Regions from separate parts of the Paenibacillus sp. NPDC057934 genome, predicted to be linked through region 1. Evidence: riboswitches for the same ligand, from Rfam matches in the RefSeq annotation. Region 1 holds a riboswitch; each other region holds the start of a gene.
What was found. A riboswitch is a leader RNA that binds a small molecule or an ion and turns the genes downstream of it on or off. The one in region 1 is predicted to bind cyclic di-AMP.
Positions count from the first base shown of each region.

Region 2: linked by a shared signal. The riboswitch ahead of ACFVRY_RS19785 (TrkH family potassium uptake protein) and the one ahead of ACFVRY_RS29110 (C40 family peptidase) in region 1 are both predicted to bind cyclic di-AMP.
Region 3: linked by a shared signal. The riboswitch ahead of ACFVRY_RS21420 (APC family permease) and the one ahead of ACFVRY_RS29110 (C40 family peptidase) in region 1 are both predicted to bind cyclic di-AMP.
Region 4: linked by a shared signal. The riboswitch ahead of ACFVRY_RS00465 (C40 family peptidase) and the one ahead of ACFVRY_RS29110 (C40 family peptidase) in region 1 are both predicted to bind cyclic di-AMP.

Region 1 is NZ_JBHVPB010000022.1:15,545-19,221, reverse strand. Features, by position in the region: gene ACFVRY_RS29120 (hypothetical protein) at 1-311, shown strand, start outside; cyclic di-AMP (ydaO/yuaA leader) riboswitch at 530-667, shown strand; gene ACFVRY_RS29115 (C40 family peptidase) at 671-1,153, shown strand; cyclic di-AMP (ydaO/yuaA leader) riboswitch at 1,533-1,674, shown strand; gene ACFVRY_RS29110 (C40 family peptidase) at 1,679-2,173, shown strand; gene ACFVRY_RS29105 (GNAT family N-acetyltransferase) at 2,368-2,853, shown strand; gene ACFVRY_RS29100 (c-type cytochrome) at 2,980-3,336, shown strand; gene ACFVRY_RS29095 (4a-hydroxytetrahydrobiopterin dehydratase) at 3,454-3,677, opposite strand, start outside.
Region 2 is NZ_JBHVPB010000008.1:264,364-268,040, reverse strand. Features, by position in the region: gene ACFVRY_RS19795 (ABC transporter ATP-binding protein) at 1-556, opposite strand, end outside; gene ACFVRY_RS19790 (GntR family transcriptional regulator) at 556-939, opposite strand; cyclic di-AMP (ydaO/yuaA leader) riboswitch at 1,209-1,386, shown strand; gene ACFVRY_RS19785 (TrkH family potassium uptake protein) at 1,501-2,838, shown strand; gene ACFVRY_RS19780 (potassium channel family protein) at 2,853-3,518, shown strand; gene ACFVRY_RS19775 (LysR family transcriptional regulator) at 3,587-3,677, opposite strand, start outside.
Region 3 is NZ_JBHVPB010000009.1:221,252-224,928, forward strand. Features, by position in the region: gene ACFVRY_RS21410 (DsbA family protein) at 81-836, shown strand; gene ACFVRY_RS21415 (disulfide oxidoreductase) at 838-1,284, shown strand; cyclic di-AMP (ydaO/yuaA leader) riboswitch at 1,499-1,656, shown strand; gene ACFVRY_RS21420 (APC family permease) at 1,782-3,599, shown strand.
Region 4 is NZ_JBHVPB010000001.1:102,835-106,511, forward strand. Features, by position in the region: gene ACFVRY_RS00455 (DEAD/DEAH box helicase) at 1-98, opposite strand, end outside; gene ACFVRY_RS00460 (SDR family oxidoreductase) at 521-1,282, shown strand; cyclic di-AMP (ydaO/yuaA leader) riboswitch at 1,732-1,868, shown strand; gene ACFVRY_RS00465 (C40 family peptidase) at 1,873-2,346, shown strand; gene ACFVRY_RS00470 (SDR family oxidoreductase) at 2,432-3,160, opposite strand; gene ACFVRY_RS00475 (winged helix-turn-helix transcriptional regulator) at 3,334-3,677, shown strand, end outside.

The sequences.
Region 1 (3,677 bases):
TCTGGTGCGCCTATGTGTATGTTATCCGCTTGCTGTTGTTGTACATGCAGTTCGGCTATACGGCCGGGACTGGTATGTTCTCTTCCCTGCTAATCGCCCTACGGTGCTTCCTCACCGCGATAGGGGTATCGCTCGTAATGGGAGCAGGCAGTCTGCTTCTCTTGGTGATCTACGCTTTGGGGATTATTTACTTCCCAGGCCTGCCCGCACTCCTGATCCGCCAACTCCTTCCGCTCCCGTCCACACTGCTTAAATTGTGGGGCATAGCGGCTCAATATGACCTATGGAGGAGTAAAGCATTCCCACAATAAATTCGCCCCACTCAGGGCATATTAGAAGAGTCATTGTTCCTGGATAACAGGAGCCGCGACTCTTTTTTTGTCATCTTCAGCAGAGCGATTTGCAAAATGGTAACGGGTTTGATACAATGGCTTCTGTACTACTAGTAACAACTTTGTAATCTTTTGAAGGCACTTCTTAATAACTTCATTTATGTCATGTATGCAGTTGTCGATACGTCACACTTTAGGTGCATAAAACGCCGAATTCCTTGCACCGGGAAGTGGGGGAACCATATTTTGGGTGAATTGATCTCGTAAGAGAGGGATCATAGGGGACCTTCTACCGAACCCTTAAGCTAACCTCGCAGGCCTTGGAAGGAGTACATCTTTTGAACAGACAGAATTTCAAGAAAATCATTGTTACAGCCACACTGGGCTTGGCACTCGCCATCGGTATCGGAACCAATAGCGCTTCAGCAGACTCCAAAATGGACTCGGTTATCACAAAAACCCTCGGAACCTCCTATAAAACTGGAGGGACAAGCACTGCGGGATTTGATTGTTCTGGATTCACTACATATGTATACAAAAGCATCGGCATTTCGTTGCCGCGCACATCCCAATCGCAATATAGCGCAGGTACCTCCATCTCTCGCAGTCAAATGCGGCCCGGAGACCTCGTATTCTTCAACACACTTGGTAACGGTGTATCTCATGTCGGCATCTTCGTCGGAAATGGTAAATTTGCCCAATCGTCATCTTCACGTGGCGTCATTATTAGCTCACTGAGTGAGAAATACTGGGCTGACCGCTACATTGGTGCCAAACGCATCATGAGCACAACTGCTTATAAAGCGGTTGCCTACGACTAAACAAACCTCTACACTACGACCATTCTATTTAACTTCATATCTATATTGTGCCTGGAGACTGATTATCATCATAGTCAATTTCCGGGTTTTTCCTATTTTATAGTATACGTATACACCTCAGGGGAGCAGATGAATCATCTTTGTGCCAAAAAACTCAATAAATTTTGGAAATTTCAGTTTGTCCTCTATTTTCAACGTTAATAGTGAGAATCCGCTCTTAAAATCCCATTTTTTGCGTACAAATATGCTATAAATGATTGCCAAGCGACGCTGTGTTTGTTACAATTAGCGCAGTGAGTTTTTAGTAACATTTTTGTAATTATTGAGTCACCTTTTTATAAGGTTTTGTCATGTATTCATATAGCAGTCTAATTCTAATCAACAGTATATGCCGAGTTCCCTAACCATTAGGGAAACGGGGGAACCACTTTGGGTGAATTGACCTCCTGTTCGAAGAGGGGTCATAGGGGACCTTCAACCGAACCCTTAAGCTAACCTCGTAGGCATTGGAAGGGGTTTACACTTTTGAAGAAGAAATTAGCAGCAGCAGTGCTTGGCTTTTCTATGATGCTTACCGCTATTGGAGCAGGAAGCGCTTTCGCCGATTCCAAGATGGATAAGGTGATTGACAAGGCTATCGGCACCAAGTACGTAGCTGGTGGCACGTCTACAAGTGGATTTGATTGCTCTGGTTTTACAATGTTTGTCTTCAACAAGATTGGTATTGATCTGCCACACCAATCCGGTTCCCAATATCAGATGGGCTCCACGGTGTCACGTGACGAACTTAGAGCAGGCGACCTGGTATTCTTCAATACCAGTGGCAAAGGAATCTCCCACGTTGGCGTTTATGTTGGCGAAGGCAAATTCGCCCATGCTTCATCTTCTCGTGGTGTAACGATCAGTTCATTGAGCGAGAGCTATTATGTTAGTCGTTATGTGGGTGCTAAACGCGTGATGAGTACGGATGCTTATCAGGCGCTTGCAACGGATACTCAAGATTTTGACGATGTACAATAAGTTATAAGTGAGTCCTTTTCCCGATTTTATCGAAATCTGGAGAAGGGCTTTTTTTGTCGTCTCTGTTACTCTTCATTACCCTTCCTGAAATTCACCAAACAACATTTTCCCGACTTTCTGCGCCCGATCTTATGCTTTTTGTATATAATTAAATTATAGAACTTTATCCTATGGAAAGGAGGACTCACGATCCTATGATTCATTTACCTGTTACGTTCCATGTGGTACCCATGGAGAACAGCCATGCTGAAGACATCTGCCAATGGAGCTATGAGCCTCCTTACAATATATATGGCTGGATGCCCTGGAAACAGATGGAGGAGCTCGGCATTGAGTTTGGCGATCCTCAGCTGCGTAGTGAGCAGTATGTATCTGTGCTGAACGATGAAGGCGATCTCTGCGGCTTCGCACAGCTGTTCCCGATGGAAGGTGTAGTACGTTTGGGGATCGGTATGCGTCCTGAGCTTTGCGGTCACGGAATGGGTCAGCACTTTGTCCGCGCCATTGTCCAAGCTGCAGTTCTGCGCTATCCTGGGCGGGAGGTTGATTTGGAGGTGCTGACCTGGAATCAGCGAGCCATACGGACTTACCAAAAGAGTGGTTTTACGATTTCAGACACTTATGAACGAATGACACCTACTGGAAGCAAACCATTTTATTGTATGGTCTATGAGAAATGATGCTATGTTATAGGAACTTTAAAGAAGTATCGCTTGGGCGTTCATTTTTTTGCCACAAATGCTATGATAACGCTTCACCTTCCGCTATAATATAGGGAGCAGCTTACATAGAAGGGACGATTGGGGATGCAAAAATGGATCATGAGCGGATTGTTTTTTGCCGCCTGCGCCTTTGCGGTAGTTCTAATGTTCACACTTCCAGGTAAAGAAGAGGTAGCTGAACAGAACAAGCCTACTATGCCTGAAATTCAGCTTGATGCCGCTAAGGCAGAAGCGACTGTGAAAGCCAATTGTATCACCTGCCATGGCGATCAGCTTCAAGGCGGGGTAGGACCTAGCTTGAAAAACGAAGGTGGCCAGCACGACGCTGCTGGGATTTACAGTATAGTAACCAAAGGACGGGGCCAAATGCCTTCCTTCAAGGAAAAGCTGGCGCCGGAGGAAATTGCGAACGTGGCCACATGGCTGGCTGAGAAGAAGTAAAGTGCCGCTGAGAGACAACACAAATACGCCCGTGACAGGATTTACATCCTGCTACACGGGCTTTTTCGCATGTATGAGTTACTGTACCATTGCTATGTTAAAGGAATACACGACAGGCTAGCGGGCCTTCTCGAAGGCTTCATTAAACTCTTGTGCACCACGAATGTCCAGCGGCGTAATTCCGCCATCTTCATGTGTCGTCAAGCGAAGCGTGACCGCTTTATAATCAATCGTAATATGCGGATGGTGGTCAAAAGCCTCAGCAATGGCGGCCACCGCATCGACGAAAGCAATTCCCTTCATATAATCGCTGAACATATATTTGCGTGTAATCGTATTTT
Region 2 (3,677 bases), on a different contig from region 1:
TCTCGCCCACAACTGTGGACGCAATTTCCTCTCTGGAAATAAGGTCCACGCCAGTGAAGGGCTCATCGAGTATGACTAACGGAGCTTTGCGGGACAGGCAGGTCAGCAGTTGCAGTCTGGCTTCTTCCCCGCGGGATAAGGTTGAGATACGGGATTCCCTCTTAACGGAAAGCTGACCCATTAGCTGCTCTGCCTTCACATTGTCCCAATCGGGATATATGCCTTCAGCAAAGTGAAGCCAGCGCCCTACAGTCAGCCATCCAGGCAGGCTGCTGCGGTCCGGCAGCAGGGATAATTGTCCTAGACGCTCTACACCGGCAGATTCGCCGAAAATCTTCACGGAGCCGGAGTCTGGTGTAGCCAGTCCGGTGATCAGACGTAATAGGGTAGACTTACCCGCACCGTTAGGACCGAGCAGTCCCGTGATACTGCCTTGGGGAATATGGAAACTTACGTCGTCCAGAATTGTTTTTTTCCTCGCGTGGAGGGTTAGGTTCTGACATTGCACGGCGGCCGTGTGTTCTGGCAGTGCAGAAATATCGTTATTCATACGCATCAAGATTCCTCCTTATCAAATTGCAGCATCTGCTCAACTGATAGCCCCAGGCTGTCACCCGCAGCTTTAAATTGTCGCACGGCCTCCAGGATCATTTCCTTGCGGGCCTCCCCGATGACATCCTGTTCTCTCGTAACAAAGGTACCCTGTCCACGATAGGTGACGATCAGGCCCATTCGCTCCAGCTCCTGATAGGTTCTTGCAGCTGTAGTGGGATTCACGCCTCGGTCGGCGGCCAAGTCCCTGACTGATGGCAGACGCGAGCCAAGTGGGATGAGACCAGTAACAATCCGGCCCCGGATGGCTTCGACGAATTGTTCATAGATGGGACGCGAGGGATTGATCTGAAATTGCTGTGGCAGCAGCTCCAAAGATTCTTCCATGTCTACCCCCTAGTAGGAATAATGTGTATGGGTATGGATCATACACTTGTTGTATGTAGTGTATCATTTCTCACCATACAATTTCAAGGTTTAAAAGTTCTACGTATTCATGAAACCGTGAAAAACGATGCAATCACAGGCAAGTCACGGAAAAGGAATGAGAACAGGGTCTCCTGCGTTCGCGGTCTCTCTTTAAGACATTATTTTATCCAAATATACTTAATAGTGTCTTTGTGATGTCAGGACAGAACGTATATAATTTGAATGCAATTAGATATAAGCCGAATTTCAATTGAAAACGGGGGAACCATAAGAAGTGAAAGGTGCTTGCAGACGTAAGTTTGAGCGCCGATCTTCAGGGGTGAATTTCGTTCCGGGAACGAATAGGGCAGCCTGCAGCCGCCCGAATCCGTCAGCTAACCTCGTAGGCTTCAGAACACTGCAGGAACCAAGGGGTAGAGGCATTGGTGTTCCAGTGCTTTTTTTGTTTGGCATTCTAATGGCATACACCGTCAATTTATTATAGTGAGAGGTGAGGATTTGGCTCCGCCATTCCCCAAGTTGAACCGTTTCACAATATTGAAGCTTTCCCCGCCCCAGACGCTGGTACTCGGTTTTGCGGCGATTATTTTGATTGGCACGCTGCTGCTGATGCTTCCGGTTTCCAGTCGGTCGGGACATTCATTAAATTTTATAGATGCGCTATTTACAGCAACTTCTGCTACCTGCGTTACCGGGTTGGTAGTCGTGGACACCGGTACGTATTTCTCCCTTTTCGGGCAGACCGTCATTATGCTCCTGATTCAGGTTGGCGGCCTGGGCTTCATGACGATGGCAACGCTCTTTGCTCTGGTGTTAAAGCGGAAAATCTCGCTGCGCGACCGGCTTATCCTACAAGAGGCCATGAATCAGAGCTCGATGGAAGGCATTGTACGGCTCATCCGCCGAGTACTGATCTATTCACTCATGATCGAGGGGAGTGCGGCACTGCTGCTGTCGATACGCTGGGCGTTTGATATGCCGCTCGGCAAGGCGATTTATTTTGGACTGTTCCACTCCATTTCCATGTTCAACAATGCAGGTTTTGACCTGTTCGGGCATTACAGTAGCCTGATGGGATATGTAAATGACCCTGTAGTGAATCTGATTGTTATGTTCCTGATTGTCACTGGTGGCCTTGGATTTATCGTAATTGCCGATATCGTCGATTACCGGCGCAAGCGCAGGTTGTCGCTGCACAGCAAGGTTGTATTATCCACAACCGCAGCGTTGATTTTGGCGGGGACGCTCGTGATTTTTGTATTTGAATTTACGAATCCGCGGAGCATGGGCTCCTTGAACATTGGCGGCAAAATACTGTCTGCATTCTTCCAGTCTGTCACACCCCGTACAGCTGGGGCTAATACGCTGGATATTTCCGGGCTGCGTCAGGCCACGCAATTTTTTATTGTGATTCTAATGTTTATCGGTGCTTCTCCCGGTTCTACCGGTGGCGGGATCAAAACAACGACTTTTACGCTCATGATTGGTGCCGTAATCTCTATGTTGCGTGGGCGTGAGGATATTGTATTCTTCCGTTACCGGCTGGCGCAGGAGCGGGTGTTCAAAGCACTGACCATTACCTTGCTCGCTCTCCTATTGATTGTCACTGTATCTATGGTGCTCTCGACGACCGAGGGACGCGACTTTTTAGAGATTCTGTTCGAGACGACATCGGCTTTCGCGACTGTGGGGCTGAGCATGGGATTGACGCCGGAGCTGTCGTTAGTTGGCAAAATCCTCATCTGTTTCACCATGTTTGCTGGCAGGCTGGGACTATTAACGCTGGCCTACGCACTTGGTCCAAAACAGGGTAAACCATTGTATCAGTATCCGGAAGGCAAAATGATTATTGGATAAGGAGTTATCGGGAGATGAAACCACAGCAATTTGTAGTAATTGGGCTGGGACGGTTCGGTTCAAGCTTGGCGCTTGAGCTGATGGATATGGGCTATGAGGTGCTCGGCGTGGACCATCTGGAAGAACGGGTGGAGGAGATGAGTGACAAGCTCACCCATGCGGTGATGGCGGATGCCACAGACGAGGGCATTTTGCGTTCGCTCGGTGTCAGAAATTTCGACTGCGGCATTGTAGCCATTGGCGATAATATGGAGCGTAGTATTCTGACAGCCATTCTGCTGAAGGAACTTGGCGTCAAGCAGGTGGTAGCCAAAGCCATATCTATTCTTCATGGACGTGCTTTGACCAAGCTGGGTGTGGACCGGGTGATTTTCCCGGAGCGGGATATGGGGATTCGGGTGGCTCACCAGTTGGTTACTCCCAATCTGCTGGATTATATCGAAATATCCAAGGATTATAAAATCGTCGAGATGAATGTTCCATCGTGCATGGATGGTAAGAGTTTGTCTCAGTTGAATACCCGTGCCAAATACGGATGTAGTATCATCGCCATCAACAGGGAGAGTGGAATTATCGTCGCTCCGACTGCGCTGGATTCCTTGCATGAAGGTGATATTATGGTCGTCATCGGCTCCAATGAGGGTATTGATCAATTTGAGGAAGAAGCGGTTAACCTGTAATTATATATCCCAAAAACCCGTCTGCGGCTTGTCCGCAGGCGGGTTTTTTTAAGACCAAAGGCCTCTTCTCAATCGGCCAGCTTTGGCAGGAACACTTCTTCTGTCACCTGCACCAGTGACCGGGCAGCACCGCTGAGCCCACCGCCGTCTCGGTAGATC
Region 3 (3,677 bases), on a different contig from region 1:
TTGCCAAGGTGAGTTCTTTAATTATATAATTTTAAAATATTATACTATGCCCGTCCGTAACGGACAGAAAGGAACGATCCTTGAGCAAACCTAAGAAGAAGAGTCCAGCGGCTTCTCAATTAAATAAACAGGAGAGAGACCGCACCAAGCAAGATAAACAGAAACAGACGAACACAATGTTTATTATCGGTACAATTGTCTTTGTAGTCATTATTTTTGTAGTCCTATTTATGATGGCATCCAAGGATACTTCCTCCACCACCACAGCGGCAGAGCCGACGAGCTTCAATTACAGTGAGCTGCCGAGACTGGGTAAAGAGGATGCACCGGTCAAAATTGTTGAATTTGGAGACTTCAAATGTCCCGCTTGTGCCCAATTCACGGGGTTAATAAAACCGCAAATCGTGAAAGAACTGGTTGAGCCAGGAAAAGCCTCTTTTTACTTTGTGAATATGGCCTTTATCGGTCCTGATTCCGAAACAGCTTCACTGGCTGCGCTGTCCATTTATCATCAGAATGCTGATGAGTTCTGGAAGTTCTTTGATGCCGTATATGCAAATCAGGGAGATGAGAATGCCAAGTGGGCTACCGAGGATTATTTGGTAGGCTTGGCTGAGAAGGAAAAGCTGAACATTGATCTGGAGCTGCTGCGCAAGGATATCAAGGATCGGACGTATTATGACGAACTGCAGCGTGACATTAAGACAGCTTCCGACGCAGGGGTTAATAATACGCCAACCCTCTTCATTAATGGCGTGAAATCCGCAGAACCGTTTAACTTTGACGCTATTTCGGCAGAAGTAGATGCTGCAGCCAAAGCGGCGGAGGCCAAGTGAAATGAGTAAATTCTCCCTATTTTGCCGCCGTAACGCTCTTTACCTGGCTTGGTTTGTGTCAGTGGTGGCCGTGGCAGGCAGCCTATACTTGAGTGAGGTTCTAAAGTATGAGCCCTGCAAGCTCTGCTGGTTCCAGCGCATCTTTATGTATCCCCAGCTCTTTTTGCTAGGCATTGCTACGTACCGGGGAGACAAGCGCATTATTCCTTATGTGCTGCCGCTGAGCATTATCGGGGGAAGCATTTCACTGTATCACTACGCAGAACAGAAAATTCCCGCTCTCAGCAAGATTATTCCTTGCACGGTGGGAGTTCCTTGTAACAAGGATTATTTGAATTATTTTGGTTTTATCACGATTCCGTTTATGGCGTTAATCGCTTTTGCCTTGATCACAGTTTTACTCTGGTTTGGCCGCAAGCCTCTGGAGCAGGAAACAGAAGAAGCATAATCAAGTACAACCAATAAATATTCCCTGCTGATTCGTCACAAATAACGTCAAAATGTTATAAAAACACGGGCCGAAGGGATAATAGAAGAGAATGAAAGAGCGGACAGTTCCCGATATAAAATTTGCGGGTTTTGAATGTTTTTTCATTCTTTTTTCATTTTTTTCACCGCTTTACTGGATGCACTTTGTAGACTAATATTAGACCTTGTGAGAAGTTGAATATGCGCTGAATTTTCCTAGGAAAAACGGGGGAACCAATCTTGGCATACGATGCCAAAGGGGTGAATCGGAAGCGGCCAATATGGCCGGGACCGTAGGGCTACCACAGCCCGAATCCGCCAGCTAACCTCGTAAGCAAAGGTGGGATAATGACCATGCCATAGGCGTGCGGATCATTTCCGTATGCTTATTTTTGTGCCTGCATTTATGAAATCCACCCGTGAAAACGGCGCACGGTATGACCGATTCAACTCACAAAGAGAGGAACTGTTTCTACAATGGTAAGCAAAGTAAAACGACTTTTGATCGGCCGTCCGATGAAATCGAACGAACTCGATCATGAAAAGTTATCCAAGGTGAAAGCACTGGCTGTTCTGTCTTCAGATGCGCTCTCGTCTGTGGCCTACGGAACGGAACAAATTCTGATTGTACTGGTCGCCGCGGGGTTCACAGCGATCTGGTACTCCCTGCCAATTGCACTTGCCGTATTGGGACTGCTGGCGATTCTGATTTTATCATACCGGCAGACGATCTTTGCTTATCCACAAGGCGGCGGTGCTTATATCGTAGCTAAGAACAATCTGGGTGTTCCGACCGGGCTTTTGGCTGGTGGCTCTTTGTTGGTGGATTACATTCTAACGGTTGCCGTAAGTGCGTCCGCAGGTACTGATGCGATCACATCGGCTTTTCCAAGCTTGCATGGGCATACTGTTCTTATTGCAGTGACCGTAATTATCATCCTAACGATACTTAATCTACGCGGCGTAACAGAATCCGCATCTTTCATTGCTGTTCCTGTATACCTGTTTGTTATTTCCATTTTCGTCTTAATTATTTCAGGGGTTATAAAATATGCCACGGGCGGCGCGCATGCCCATGTTCCCGAAATCGGGACTGCGGTATCCAATGTCAGCTTGTTCCTGCTCCTGAAGGCTTTTAGCTCTGGCTGTTCGGCTTTAACCGGGGTCGAGGCTGTGTCCAATGCCATTCCGAACTTTAAAGCGCCTGCTGAGAAAAATGCGGCCAAAACCCTAATGGCCATGGGCCTCATTCTAGGAATTATGTTCACAGGCATAACCGTTCTGGCGTACTGGTATGGCATTGTGCCTGACGAGAAAGCTACCGTCGTATCCCAGATCACGGAATCCACCTTTGGACGCGGCGTGCTGTATTTCTTCATTCAAGGGATTACCGCTGTTATTTTGTTCCTGGCAGCCAATACCGCTTACTCGGCGTTCCCGCTGCTTGCCTGTATGTTCGCCAAAGACAAATACATGCCGCATGCATTCATGGTCCGTGGTGACCGGCTCGGTTTCTCGAACGGGATCATTTTCCTCGGTGTGATGTCTGCACTATTGGTAGCCGCATTTCACGGGAATACAGAAGGCCTGATTCCACTGTATGCTGTCGGGGTGTTCATTCCATTTACACTGTCGCAGCTGGGTATGATGGTTCGCTGGTACAAATTGAAGCCGGCTGGCTGGCAAAGTAAATTTGTTGTCAACACAATCGGGATGCTGACGACATTAACGATTACGCTGATTTTCATCATCACCAAATTCTCCAGTGTGTGGATGGCCTTTATCTTCCTGCCAATCGTAATGTTCGTGTTCTACCGCATACATGGTCACTACATGAATACGGCGGATCAGCTCCGTATCTGTCTCGACAAGGATAAACCAGTCATTAAAGGAAGCACCGTGGTTGTGCCTGTAGCTGGTGTTACCCGCGCCGTTTTGCATTCGCTTAGTTACGCAAAGTCGTTAACGGATAACGTGGTTGCAGTGTACGTCGGTTTTGATGAAGAGGAGATTCACCGGATGGAGCAGAAGTGGGAGGAATGGAATCCGGGTGTACGACTTATTGTCCTACGCTCTCGGTACCGCAGCATTCTCCGTCCACTGCTCAAGTTCATCGATACGGTGGAGTGGAAGACCGCTTCGACAGATCACATCACGATCCTGATTCCGCAATTTATTACGAAGCATTGGTGGCAGGCTCTATTGCATAACCAGACCAGTTTCTTGATTCGTTCCTATCTAATGAACCAGAAGGATGTCGTGGTCGCCACAGTGCCTTATCATTTGAACAAATAGCTCAGAATTAGCTGTACATTAAAGAGAAGTCGCGATGCGGCTTCTTTTTTTGTTTCGAATTGTATGTTGGTGTCAATC
Region 4 (3,677 bases), on a different contig from region 1:
TCCTGTAGCCAGTTCCGGTTGAAAGAAAGAGGAACAGGCAGCACGGGCGCAGGCTGACTCGCCCCAGCGGGCAGAGAATTACGGAATAATTGCGTCATACAGCATTCTCCTCTCGCAGTGATTCATATCGAATGTGTAAGAGTAGTATGCGCGGAAAAGAGAGGATTCATAACCCGGGGAGAGTAAAAGCGGGAGAAGGGGAGTAGGGGATTGCGCTGTCCAGCGGATATATGGAGCGTTCGCGGAAGGATAGCCGCATGTGGGGTGAATTACAGTTCTAGAGGTTCTGCCAGATAGTATGCATATTGAACCCCAATATAATCTGAGATAAAACCCATGATCCGCTCTAGCTATTTCGTATTGACTATTGGCGGAACTCTCATACTTTACCGATCGTTCTCAATATGGTATGATGCATTTGAGACGGGAACATTAGCATGTCAGATCGTAAGTGAGATAGATATTTTTTTAATAATATTGAGAATGATCATTCTCGAAAATAAAAGGAGATGGATTCAATATGACAACACAAGATCAAAAGGGAAAAGTGGCATTGATTACAGGCGCTACTCGTGGAATTGGTGTGGAAACTGCTCGTGGGCTTGGCAAATTGGGAGCTACCGTAATTATCGGCGCCCGCGATGCGGATAAAGGACAAGCTGTTGCAGCGGAACTGAAACAAGAAGGATTAGATGTAGTGAGCGTAAAAATTGACGTGAATACCATTTCAGATCATGCTACCGTGTATGACTACATTGAGAAAAACTTTGGGAAACTAGATATATTAATTAATAATGCGGGGATCTTACTGGATGAAGAAAGTGTATCAGTCGAAGTTGTTAACCGTACAAGTACACTTCCAATTGAACTACTTAGAGAAACGTTTAATGTTAACTTTTTCTCACTGATCCAGCTGACACAAACGTTACTGCCGCTTATCCGTAAATCTGAAGCAGGGCGTATTGTAAATCTGTCCAGTGTTCTCGGTTCTCTGACTGTCCATTCAGATCCTGCTGCTCCAATTTATTCAATGAAGACATTTGCATATAATGCTTCTAAAACAGCCTTGAATGCATTTACTGTTCATTTAGCACACGAACTGAAGGACACGCCGATCAAGGTGAATTCCGTTCATCCGGGTTGGGTCCGCACTGGACTTGGAGGAGAGAAAGCCTCTTTGGATGAAAGAGAAGGAAGTCTGACCAGTATTAAGTTTGCTACACTGCCAGCCGATGGTCCAACAGGCGGGTTCTATCACCAAGACCAGCAACTGCCTTGGTAATAGCGATTTAAGATTTCTAACTTTCTGTTATTGATTATACTTGTAATTAAAAGACGCTATCATTCCAATTCTTTGGTGCTTGTAGCGTCTTTTTGCTATTCCGAAAATGTACCCTGAATCAGAGGTCGCCACCTATAAAACCTGGAAATGAAGATAGTTGTGACAAAATAACTGATATTATAATCTAATTAATCTCAAACCACAGTTACCCGCAGTGATTACAAGAATGTTACCAGTCTTTTACTTTCATATTCATGTACGCCTGCGGGACCGATAGAGGAAGAATTGATAGAAATATCAGGCCCGATTCCGCGAAAAATAACCGGTAAATAGCAGTATAATCTATAAATATGTAGAAAGAATGTGGGAGCAAATAAAGTTATGAATCTATCAAATAGCATTGACAGAAGGGGGACATCTATACTACTATACAAATAGTTACAAAATATTAATCAATGTTGCCGAATTTCAATCGTTGAAAACGGGGGAACCACATCTGGGTGAATTATTCCTGAAAGCAAGGGAATATAGGGAAACCTTTAACCGAACCCTCAGCTAACTCCGTAGGCATTTGAAGGGAGAATCACGGTCTGAAGAAGTTTATTGTTTCTGTACTTGGAGCCGCTATTCTATTAACTGCAGCAGCACCAGCCGCCTTTGCCAGTGACGTTAAGATCGAGAATGAAGTGAACCAACTCCTTGGTACTCCTTATGTATGGGGAGGCACAACAGCAGCGGGTTTTGATTGTTCCGGATTTATTTTATACATATTCAATAAGTTCAATGCCGGAGATCTTCCGCGTACCTCGCAGTCCCAAGCTAAAGCTGGAACAGCTGTAGCTAAAGAAGATCTTCGTGTCGGAGATTTAGTATTCTTTAATACCCTCGGTAACGGAATTTCTCATGCGGGTATTTATATCGGTGATGGTGAGTTCGCTCATTCCTCCAGCAGCAAGGGCGTTCGCATCAGCAAATTGTCGGAATCGTATTATGCTGATCGTTATGTTACCGCACGCCGTGTCGTGAGTGAGACAAGCTATCTGGCCATGACTGGACAGAAGTAATCCAGGAAATACATAAAAGGTGCCCCGAATTAGCTAGCTTTCTGGCTGTTCGGGGCACCTTTTATTTTGAGAGTATGCTAGGAGATTAGCGTAAAATATAGCCGCCGTCTGGGAACAGGGTGCTGCCGGTGGTATATCCGTTCGTCATCAGATATACGACAGTATGTGCGGCTTCTGCGGCTGTGCCGATCCGGCCGAGCAGGTTGATTTTGGCATAGGCGTTATAGGATTCATCCCGAACTGCCTGTTCGGCGCCATCCCAGTTAAATTCTGTGTGGATCGTTCCCGGGGAAATGACATTGACCCGAATAGGGGCCAGCTCCACCGCCAGTGCTTTACCCAGACTTTCGATGGCTCCATTGCAGGCAGCGTAGGAAGCGCCATCTGTGAGCGGTCTTTGCCCAAAGGCACCGGACATCAGTACGACCGATCCATTCGGGCGCATCTGCGGGGCAGCATATTTTACAGTATTGTATTGTGGCCAGAATTTGGCGTCAAAACAACTGCGGGCAACCTCCGCACTTGACGTAATCGGCCCTCTGACATAGCTGGCACCAGGCGTGAACAGATGATCGAACGGACCCACTTGCTCGAAAAAGGATTTCAGCTGTTCCTCATCTTTGTTATCCAATGTGTATATTTCCACGGAGTCTGCGCCCAGTCTCTCCTTGGCTAGTTCCAGTTTGTCCAAGGACCGACCTGCCAGAACGACGAATGCACCTTGCTCCACCGCTTGCTTGGCCGTTGCGAGGCCAATCCCGGAGCTTCCTCCTATAATAACGACCCGTTGATTTTGTAAAGTAAGAGTTGACATGATAGGTTGTTCTCCTTTATTCGTATGTTAGTTTCTATTCTATTATTGGGTAAAATAACGGCGCTGCACAGTACGCACTTTATTCGTACCCGGTACGAAAATTCGTACTATTTAGGAGAGACGTGCAATGGAGGGGCGTCACAGGTATGATGAAGAGAACAGGAGAGGTGATGATGATGAAACGAAATTCGCAGGAACCCAGACTGACAGGCGTTCTGGCAACCTTGGATGTCATTGGGGGCAAATGGAAGCCGCTGATCCTGTTCATGCTGCTGGTGGACGGGACGCAGCGGTTCGGGGAACTGCGGCGGAGGATACCGGACGTGTCCCAAGGCACGCTCACAAAGCAGCTACGGGAGCTGGAGGAGGACGGGCTCATTGACCGGATCTTTTATCAGGAGATGCCTCCACGCGTGGAATACAGCCTTTCTGAGCATGGCAGGACGATTGCTGTGGTGTTGGACAGTATGTGTGGTTGGGGGAGAAGCCATCTCAGCTTCGTAAATGAACGTGAAGG